One region of the Marinomonas vaga genome, then DNA from elsewhere that is predicted to be linked to it. Evidence: predicted binding sites of a transcription regulator. Region 1 holds the regulator's gene; each other region holds the start of a gene.
What was found. Region 1 encodes sigma-54, which starts transcription at its own class of promoters, with help from an activator protein. Its sites were predicted from a motif close to TGGCACNNNNNTTGCTNT; they were not measured.
Positions count from the first base shown of each region.

Region 1 (3,246 bases):
GAGCATTGGCCATGAACCCTAAGTTTATCCTGCTTGACGAACCCTTTGCTGGCGTCGACCCTATTTCAGTAGGTGACATCAAGCAAATCATCCGCCACTTGCAAAATAGCGGTATCGGCGTACTTATTACAGACCACAATGTGCGAGAGACCCTAGATATCTGTGACAAAGCATACATTGTAGGCAATGGGCATATTATTGCCTCTGGCTCCGCTGAGACCATAATAAACAATGAGCAAGTCAAGAAAATTTATCTGGGCGACGACTTCCGCCTGTAAGCCCCTTATTTTTCCCATCAAAAGGGAGTAGTATGCATAACTCATTCCAAAATTCTAATTTTAAAAGAGTTGCGCTATGAAGCAGTCTTTGCAACTTAAAATCGGTCAGCAGTTAACAATGACACCTCAGCTACAGCAAGCAATCAAATTGCTGCAGCTGTCAACGCTCGACCTACAACAAGAAATACATGACTTCTTGGAGTCCAATCCTTTACTAGAGTTAGACGAGGAAGAAAACTTCAACCATGACGCTGAGGCAAAAGTTGCCGAAGCGGCTTCGACAGTAGAGAACATTGACTCCAACCAAGAGTCTTCAGAGGACTCCCGTGTCGAGTCAGAATGGACGGAAAGCATCCCAAATGAACTTTCCATTGATAGTAACTGGGATGACACCTACCAGAACTCAGCAGCGGCGTCTGACAGCCCAGCCTTCGAGGGCGAACAAGATCTAGACAGTCGAAATGCACTATCAGAAGACATTCAAGACCACCTAATCTGGCAACTCAATCTGACTCACATGTCCGATAAGGATATTGAGATCGCTTACGCCATCATAGACAGCGTACAGCCAGACGGCTACCTTTCAGCGACCCTTGAAGAAATTTTCACAGGACTAACAAAGGAACTGGAAGATTTAGAATTCGATGAAGTAGAAGCCGTTCAACACCGGTTGCAACGCTTTGACCCCGTGGGCGTGTGTTCTCAAGATTTACGGGAATGTCTATTAGTACAATTGGAAGCTTACAAAGATCATCCTCTCTATCGCAGCACCCATCTAGTTGTGGATCAACACCTTGGACTGTTAGGCAACAGAGACTACACTCAACTAACACGCAAAACCAAGCTCAAAGAAGACGCCTTAAAAGAAGTCATCGGTTTAATCCAACAGCTTAACCCACGCCCTGGATCCCTCGTTGATACCAGTGATACTGACTACGTAATCCCGGACGTAAGTGTTAAAAAGCATAAGGGTGTATGGCAGGTTGAACTTAACAATGATGCCCTACCGCCCGTAAAAATTAATGAAACTTACTCTGCAATGCTAGCCACATCGAAGTCCAATGATGATGTGTCTTATATCCGTAACTCTTTACAAGAAGCCAAGTGGTTTTTAAAAAGCCTGCAAAGCCGTAACGAGACCTTACTGAAAGTTGCCAGCTGCATCGTCTCTCGCCAAGTGGAATTCTTCGAAATTGGTGAGGAAGCCATGAAACCTATGGTGTTGCATGATGTCGCAGAAGAAGTAGGAATGCACGAGTCAACCATATCTCGAGTGACGACACAAAAGTACATGCATACACCCCGAGGCATATTTGAGCTGAAATACTTTTTCTCAAGCCATGTGAACACAGCATCCGGTGGCGAGTGCTCGTCAACAGCCATACGGGCCATGATTAAGAAGCTGGTTGCAGATGAACCAGCCAAAAAACCGCTTAGCGACAACAAACTCGCAACTATTTTAGCTGACCAAGGTATCCAAGTTGCCCGAAGAACTGTTGCGAAATACCGCGAAGCGATGAATATTCCACCATCTAACGAACGTAAACGTCTCATTTAAAGGTTTTTAACATGTCCGTCAAAAACTTAGTGAAGCCAGAATTAGTCTTTGCGAAAGAAAGCACCACAAGCAAAAAGCGCCTTCTTGAGCAAATATCAGAAGCCATCAGCTCACGCTTACACTGTAATGCTGAAGAAGTGTACGATGCATTACTCGGCCGAGAGAAACTTGGAAGCACAGGCATCGGAAATGGCATCGCCATCCCCCATTGCCGCCTAGAACAAGCCAGCCATGCCACCATAGTATTAATGTCTTTGGATACCCCCATTGACTTTGATTCCATTGATCGCAAGCCCGTTGACTTAATCTTTGCTTTAATTGTGCCGCCACACCAATGTGATGACCATCTAGCGACCTTGGCACAGATTGCTGAGTTGGCTCAATCAAGCGAGAAACTGGACACTCTCCGCGCTCAAACTAATAATGGTGACCTGCAGAACGCATTCGAACCATTAACGTAAGGACACAGCATGCTAGAGCAATCTATAGAGATAATTAATAAGCTTGGTCTGCATGCTCGAGCAGCAGGCAAACTAGTTGAGACCACTTCGCAATTTTCGTCTGACGTAACCATTGAGAAAGAAGGCCGAAACGTGGATGGCAAAAGCATTATGGCAATGATGATGCTAGCTGCAGCAAAAGGCACCACCATCAAGGTAAAAGTTAATGGTTCAGACGAAGAAGCTGCCATGGCAGCCATCATAGAGCTTATTAATAACCGCTTTGATGAAGGCGAATAACAGCAACTATGAGCAGTGAGCAAACCACCCTTGAACATTTGCAGGCCGTATCTGACTCTTTAGAGACAGGCGCCACCATGCAAATACGCTACCTTCTGAATGGCGCATTACCCGCTCAGGATGTTGCTCGCTTATTAGAATCCAGCCCCCCCAAAGAACGTAAACTTCTTTGGGAGCTTATTGACCACAAAAACCAAGGTGAAGTCCTCCAGTATGTAACCGAAGAAATCAGTATCCAGTTTATGAAATCCATGGATACAGAACGACTTCTAGCGGTTTCTGAACACTTTGATAACGACGATTTAGCCGACATACTTCAACAACTACCAGAAACATTGGTAAAAGAAGTACTGGCTTCCATGACGGCACAAAATCGTGCACGCATGGAAGCACTCCTCAGCTATTCAGAGGACTCAGCCGGCGGCCTGATGAACACGGACACCATCACCATACGTCCGAACATCACCGTCGACATAGCATTTCGATTTTTACGCCGTCATAACGAGTTACCAGAAATGACCGACAGCCTCTTGGTGGTCAGTCGTTCTGATCGCTTTTTAGGCATTTTACCCCTAACGAAACTACTGGTTGCTGATCCTGAAGCCAAGGTCCGTGACATCATGGAAACAGATTGTGACGTTATCTATGCCGACCAATCCGCTGCCGAAGT
Region 1 is NZ_AP043903.1:3,364,262-3,367,507, forward strand. It holds gene lptB (LPS export ABC transporter ATP-binding protein) at 1-278, shown strand, start outside; gene ACZ5DR_RS15905 (RNA polymerase factor sigma-54) at 355-1,836, shown strand; gene ACZ5DR_RS15910 (PTS sugar transporter subunit IIA) at 1,848-2,297, shown strand; gene ACZ5DR_RS15915 (HPr family phosphocarrier protein) at 2,307-2,576, shown strand; gene mgtE (magnesium transporter) at 2,585-3,246, shown strand, end outside.

Region 2 (3,246 bases), 230 kb from region 1:
CCATAAGGTGAAAACACTTTAACCAGGGTTTTGTCTTTTATTCCTTGAGATTGCGCATCCTCTGGATGTATCTCGATAAAGGGTTGAGCCAGATGACGACTTAATGAGGCCGCATCTCCCGTACGTGTCATGGTGTGCCATTGGTCACGTACTCGCCCGGTATTCAGGGTAAATGGGTATTCATCATTTGGAAGCTGTTTAGGCAGCGCAGGGGTAATCGGCACGAATCGAGCTTTGCCAGAGGGCGTAAAGAAACGCTTGTCGGTAAACATGCGCGCTGTTCCCTGAGGGTTAGCCTTGTTTACTGGCCACTGTACGGGTACTAACGCATCGTATTCTTGCTTAGTAATGGATTCAAAAGCACTGATATCAAAGTCACGCTTTCCGTCATTCTCAAACCCAGACAAGGCCGCATGTTCTGCAAAAATCTCGTGGGGGCCTTTGAAGTTAAACGCCTCCCCAAAACCTAACTTAGTCGCGACGTCACAAATGGCCTGCCAGTCATGCTTAGCTTCACCCGCAGGCGGAAGTAAGCCCCGTTGACGTGACAGTCGGCGTTCCGAGTTTGTCACCGTGCCGTCTTTCTCACTCCATCCCGTTGCTGGCAGTAAAATATCCGCAAACGCCGAAGTGTCTGTCCCCATTTTGTAATCACTAACGATTACGAGCTCACACTTTTCCAGCGCTCGCTTAACTTGTGCTGTATTCGGCAAACTGACCATGGGATTAGTGGCCATAATCCAGAGGACTTTTATATCCCCAGCTTCTATGGCATTGAACATATCAACGGCCTTCAAACCGTTTTCCGTTGCCATATTAGGCGCTTGCCAAAATCGTTGCACTAAATCAATTGCACCAGGCGTCGCAAAATCCATGTGGGCAGCCAATTGATTTGCTAACCCACCCACCTCGCGGCCCCCCATAGCGTTAGGTTGACCAGTAATGGAAAATGGTCCTGCTCCGACTTTACCAAGGCGCCCAGTGGCCAGATGACAGTTAATAATGGCATTACACTTATCTACTCCTGAAGAAGATTGATTAACGCCTTGGGAGTAGAAAGTGACTGTTTTAGGGGTGCTACGCCACCAGTCACGTAACTGAAGAAGTGAATCCGCTGCTAAACCACAGAAATCAGCGGTTGCCTCCAGTGTTGGTGTTGACTGTTCTGCTTGGGCTAAGGCCTGATCAAAGCCTTCGGTATGGGTGCAAACAAACTCAGCATCTAACAGGTGCTCATGGGCACTGTCTTGCAGTAAATAAGAGAATATTGCGGCATCGGTACCGGGTTTTAATGACAAATGAAGATCCGCAATGTCGCAAGTGGCCGTCCTTCTTGGATCAATCACCACGATTTTCATATCTGGGCGTTTCGCCTTAGCAGCACTAATACGTTGGAACAACACCGGATGTGTCCAAGCAGCATTAGAGCCAACCATGATCAATAGATCACAAAGCTCTAGATCTTCGTAAGAACATGGCACCGTATCAGAGCCAAAGGCTCGTTTATAACCGACAACGGCTGAAGCCATGCATAAACGAGAGTTTGTATCGACATTTGCCGTGCCGATGAATCCTTTCGCCAGCTTATTCGCCACATAGTAATCTTCTGTCAGGATTTGACCGGATAGATAAAACGCAAAAGCATCGGGACCAAACTCTTCAGTAACCTGTTTAATCTTTGCACTGATTGCATCCGTAGCAGCCTCCCAAGTGACCGTTTTGTTGTTGATCATAGGCTGTAACAAACGACCTTTTGGCGTGATGGTTTCCGCCAAGCTACTGCCCTTCACACACAAGCGACCAAAATTAGCTGGATGAGATTTATCACCAGAGACAGGAGGGACAACTCTATTTGATGCTCGGCTCGATAAGTTGACTCCACAACCTACACCGCAATAGGGACAGGTGGTCTTGACGGCAGAAGCAGACATAGGCTTTCTCCTCACACTCACGATTAAAAACTAAAACGTTAGGCATAAAAAAGCCCGACACCTTCTAGGAAGATATCGGGCTCCGTTGCCTTTTGTAGTATCTGTATGCTTTATGTGTAAACCTTCATCGGCCTACGGTGCGACAGTTATTTTTATTAATGCAATCCGCAGGCCAACTTTGAAATCTTCTTTGAAACACCCTATTTCTTGAGATTTCGGGTAACACTTAATGAGATTAACGTGGAGCGCCCCTCCTATTTGCACCAATTTGCACAGGTTTATGGCACCTCGCACCACTTTAATTCATCACACCAACATAGATGCCATCGTCCTCTACCTTTGTCTGCCAAGTCGAAACATTCAGAGACTCTTCCATACAAAGGCCTGTTTCTAACGCAAAATGTTGCTTATAAAGCGGGCTCGCTACCACCCATTGGCCACCCAAATGACCAACGATGCCACGAGACAACACATTAGCCTTACCCGCTGGATCCCAGTTAGATAACGCAAAGACTTGCTGCTCACTTTGTGGCACGTAAAACAACGCTAATTGATTACCTTGAACCAGTGCCGCAACGCCTGCACCCGCAATAAGGTCACTTTTTTCACAGACTTTAGTCCACTGCATAATGATGTCTCCTATACTGCTTTCGCAATCAATTGGGCTTTTTCTTCGGCCGTTGCTGGGCGTATTTGGTCTCGCTCTTGAACAAATACAACGTTTTCGTCTTTGGCATCTAAGTTAACGAACTGACGGAAGTTTTTAAGGGCTTCTTTATCTTCCAAAGTGGTTTTCCATTCACACTGGAAGGTATCAACCACATGCGTCATTTGTGCTTCTAATTCTTCACACAGACCCAGTTTGTCGTTGATAACCACATCTTTTAGATAATCCAAACCACCTTCTAGGTTGTCCATCCAAACAGAGGTACGCTGTAAACGATCCGCTGTTTTCACATAGAACATTAAGATGCGATCTATGTATTGAATAAGCGTGTCGTCGTCTAAGTCTTTAGCAAACAAATCCCCATGACGTGGCTTCATACCACCGTTACCACATACATAGAGGTTCCAGCCGCCTTCTGTAGCAATGACACCAATGTCTTTACTTTGTGCTTCCGCACACTCACGAGTACAGCCAGACACGGCAAACTTGATTTTGTGAGGAGCGCGCAGACCTTTGTAGCGATTCTCCAATGCAATGGCCATGGACAAACTGTCATTAACCCCGTATCGACACCAAGTACTCCCCACACATGACTTCACTGTACGTAGAGACTTACCGTAGGCTTGGCCCGTTTCAAAGCCTGCGTCG
Region 2 is NZ_AP043903.1:3,134,893-3,138,138, forward strand. It holds gene ACZ5DR_RS14655 (nitrate reductase) at 1-1,931, opposite strand, end outside; gene nirD (nitrite reductase small subunit NirD) at 2,230-2,559, opposite strand; gene nirB (nitrite reductase large subunit NirB) at 2,571-3,246, opposite strand, start outside.
Region 2: ACZ5DR_RS14655 (nitrate reductase) is a predicted target of sigma-54. The motif match lies at 2,089-2,106, and genes of this name have one in related genera.

Region 3 (3,246 bases), 1.3 Mb from region 1:
AGTTCTCTCCGTTAATTTCATATTTTTGGAATGTATGTAAATAGGGGCTTCGGTTGTACATTTTACGAGCCTGCTGCCAGGTGCCATCTAAAATAATGAGGTTCTCTATCTGCCCTTGTGGGCAAGTGAGGTCTTGTTCAACCGTCTGTTCTTGATCTGATTTGGGGTAGATGAGGTAGGTGTTGTGAAGGGGTAAATTTACGAGCTCGATCGCTGGTTGTGTTCGCTCCCAGATCAGGCGCGTGCAATGTTTAGCGTAGGTCTCTAAGACGACTGCCCCAGTGCCATTTGCCTTCTTTAATTCTTCGGAATGTGTCAGTAACCAGATATGCATGGGAATGGATTAAATAATGGGGTGAGGTGCTGATCATAACAAAGAGAGGGAGGCAAAGCCCTCTCTTTGTCTTAGTGAAAAGCTACTCTTTACCCATTGAGCCAATCTTATGGATTGATAAATCAGCGCCGTTAAATTCGTCTTCTTCGCTTAAGCGAAGTCCAGAGACGGCCTTCACGATGCCGTATACGATTGCGCCGCCAACTAGGGCAATGGCAATTCCCATCAAGGTGCCGATAATTTGTGTGGTCAGGCTAACGCCACCTAAGCCTCCAAGGGCGGTGGAGCCAAAAATACCGGCGGCAATTCCACCCCAAGCACCACAGACACCGTGTAGGGGCCATACGCCTAATACATCATCAATGTTGTGTAGTTTCTGTTGCATCCATGTGAATAGTAGGGTGAATAAAGCACCAGCTACAGCTCCTGTTGCAAGGGCGCCAATAGGATGCATCAGGTCTGAGCCAGCACAGATGGCCACAAGTCCAGCGAGTGGGCCGTTATGAATAAAGCCTGGGTCATTTTTACCAATGATCATGGCTGTGATAACGCCGCCTACCATGGCCATTAGAGAGTTAACGGCTACTAAGCCGCTGATGCTATCCAAGGTCTGTGCCGACATGACGTTGAATCCAAACCAGCCAATGCAGAGAATCCAAGCACCTAGGGCAAGAAAGGGAATATTGGATGGGGCGAATGCAACCAGTTTGCCATTTCGGAAACGACCATTGCGGGTGCCCAGAAGTGCTATCGCGGCTAAAGCAACCCAACCCCCTAGGCCATGAACAACGACTGAGCCTGCGAAGTCATGGAAAGGTGCGCCAAACGATGCTTCAAGCCAGTCTTGGATGCCATAGTTGCCATTCCAGATGATTCCTTCAAAAAATGGGTAAACTACCCCCACGATTAGGGCGGCTGAAATAAGCATTGGGTAGAACTTTGCTCGCTCCGCAACACCGCCGGAAATGATAGCGGGGATCGCTGCAGCGAAGGTCATTAAAAAGAAGAACTTCACTAAGGCATAGCCACTGTTTTGTGACAGTGTTTCGGCGCTTTCAAAAAAGTTTACACCATAGGCGATTTGATAGCCGACGAAAAAGTACACCAAGGCAGAGATGGCGAAGTCGGTCATGATTTTAACCAGAGCATTGACCTGGTTTTTGTTGCGAACGGTGCCGACTTCTAAAAATGCGAAGCCTGCATGCATGGCAAAAACCATGATGGCGCCGAGTAAAATAAAAAGAGTGTTTGAGCTGGCGATAAGTGTTTCAACCGCGCTGTTAATTTGATCCACGAGGGCTCCTAGTTGGTTTTGCACCAATTTGGTATGGGTTGTTGTTTTTGTGCCTCAAATAGAGGCCTTGGTCCCGGTATTTTTGTGTATTCCCTTTTTTCGGTGCATTTTCAAGCAAAAACCTTGCCAAAATGGTGCGATTGATGTTCTGGTGTTTTTAATTGGTGCGGTAATGGATGATGACTGTAAAAGTGTTGTCATCTTATGAGGTTAAACTATTGAGCTATGTTGGCTAATAGATTCAAAAGTGCTATATGGTGCATATTTTGTGTAAGTAGGATCTTTCTATTTTTTTTTAGTCGTCATATTATCGGTTAGGTTACTGTTCAAAATTAAATCAGAGATTGGTTTTGTGTGGTGGCAAGGAACAATGCTTCGGGATCACGAAGTAGGAAGCTTAAACACTGCTTTATAACGCAGTATAAAAAAAAGAGGTTTATATGTCAGATCAATTGGTATCCGGTATCGTTAAGTGGTTTAACGACGAGAAGGGATTTGGATTCATTGAGCGTGATGGTGGTTCGGATGTGTTTGTTCATTTCCGCGCTATTAATGGTACGGGCCGTCGTACCCTGCTTGAAGGACAAAAAGTTACTTTTGAAGTAACTCAAGGGCAAAAAGGCCCTCAAGCTGAGAATGTCACGATTGTTTGATCTGGCATGAAATTAAAAAAGCCAAGCATTTTGCTTGGCTTTTTTATATCTGCTAGTTAATGAGCCCTAGGCTGACCCAGTATAGGGTGTCAGGATCTGCTTCCTTTGGAAGCTCGAAGGGAATGAACTTCCCGTCTTGATCAAGGTATTGGCTGTCAGGGAAGTTGGTCTTCAGTACAGCAAGGTTCGTTTGCGCGTTGTCGTACAGCTCTAGGTCCATGTAAGCTTGGATCGTCACTGCAATAGCTTCTTCTACAGATGGGGTAGAAGGGTAATGCTGAACGACTTCTTGACCTCTTCGAAGAGCGGACAGCGGCGCTTTGCGTGCAAAGTAGTAGTGGGCGATATTGAGTTCATGCTCCGCCACCATATTACGTAGGTGAATCATGCGTGCCTTGGCATCTGGGGCAAACTCGCTGCTAGGGAAGCGAGCTAAAAAGTCTGCGAACTCATTGAATGCCTTGTTAAACTCACTGGCATCACGCTCTGCTGGATTTTGATTTAAATAACGACCAGAGAAGGTTTCTGCTCCGCGATAGGTAGAAAGCGCACGCATGTAGTAGGCGTAATCTAGAGCATTGTTATCAGGGTAATTTTTAATAAAGCGATCCGCCGCTGCGTGAGCGGCAATATAATCACCTGCCTCGTGTTGTGCGTAGATTAGATCAAGTCGCGCGCGAATCACATAATCCCCAAATGGGTAGCGCGTTTCCAGGTTTTTGAAATGTTCCACCGCAGTAGAGGGTAAGCTGTTGTCCAGTGCCTCCTGGCCTTTATCAAAGTATTCCTGCTCGGGAAGGTCAGGTTCTATGGTTGGTCCACTGGAGCAAGCCGTCAGAACGGAGTAAATGGCAGCAATTGTCAGAAAACGTGACAATGTCTTAATGAATCCCATGTATAATACAACCCTAGTAAAAGCAGCATAATAGTTTGTATAACGATTATGCAATTGACGTATTTCGCGT
Region 3 is NZ_AP043903.1:2,054,056-2,057,301, forward strand. It holds gene ACZ5DR_RS09630 (DTW domain-containing protein) at 1-334, opposite strand, end outside; gene ACZ5DR_RS09635 (ammonium transporter) at 417-1,628, opposite strand; gene ACZ5DR_RS09640 (cold-shock protein) at 2,069-2,281, shown strand; gene ACZ5DR_RS09645 (outer membrane protein assembly factor BamD) at 2,334-3,176, opposite strand.
Region 3: ACZ5DR_RS09635 (ammonium transporter) is a predicted target of sigma-54. The motif match lies at 1,740-1,757, and genes of this name have one in related genera.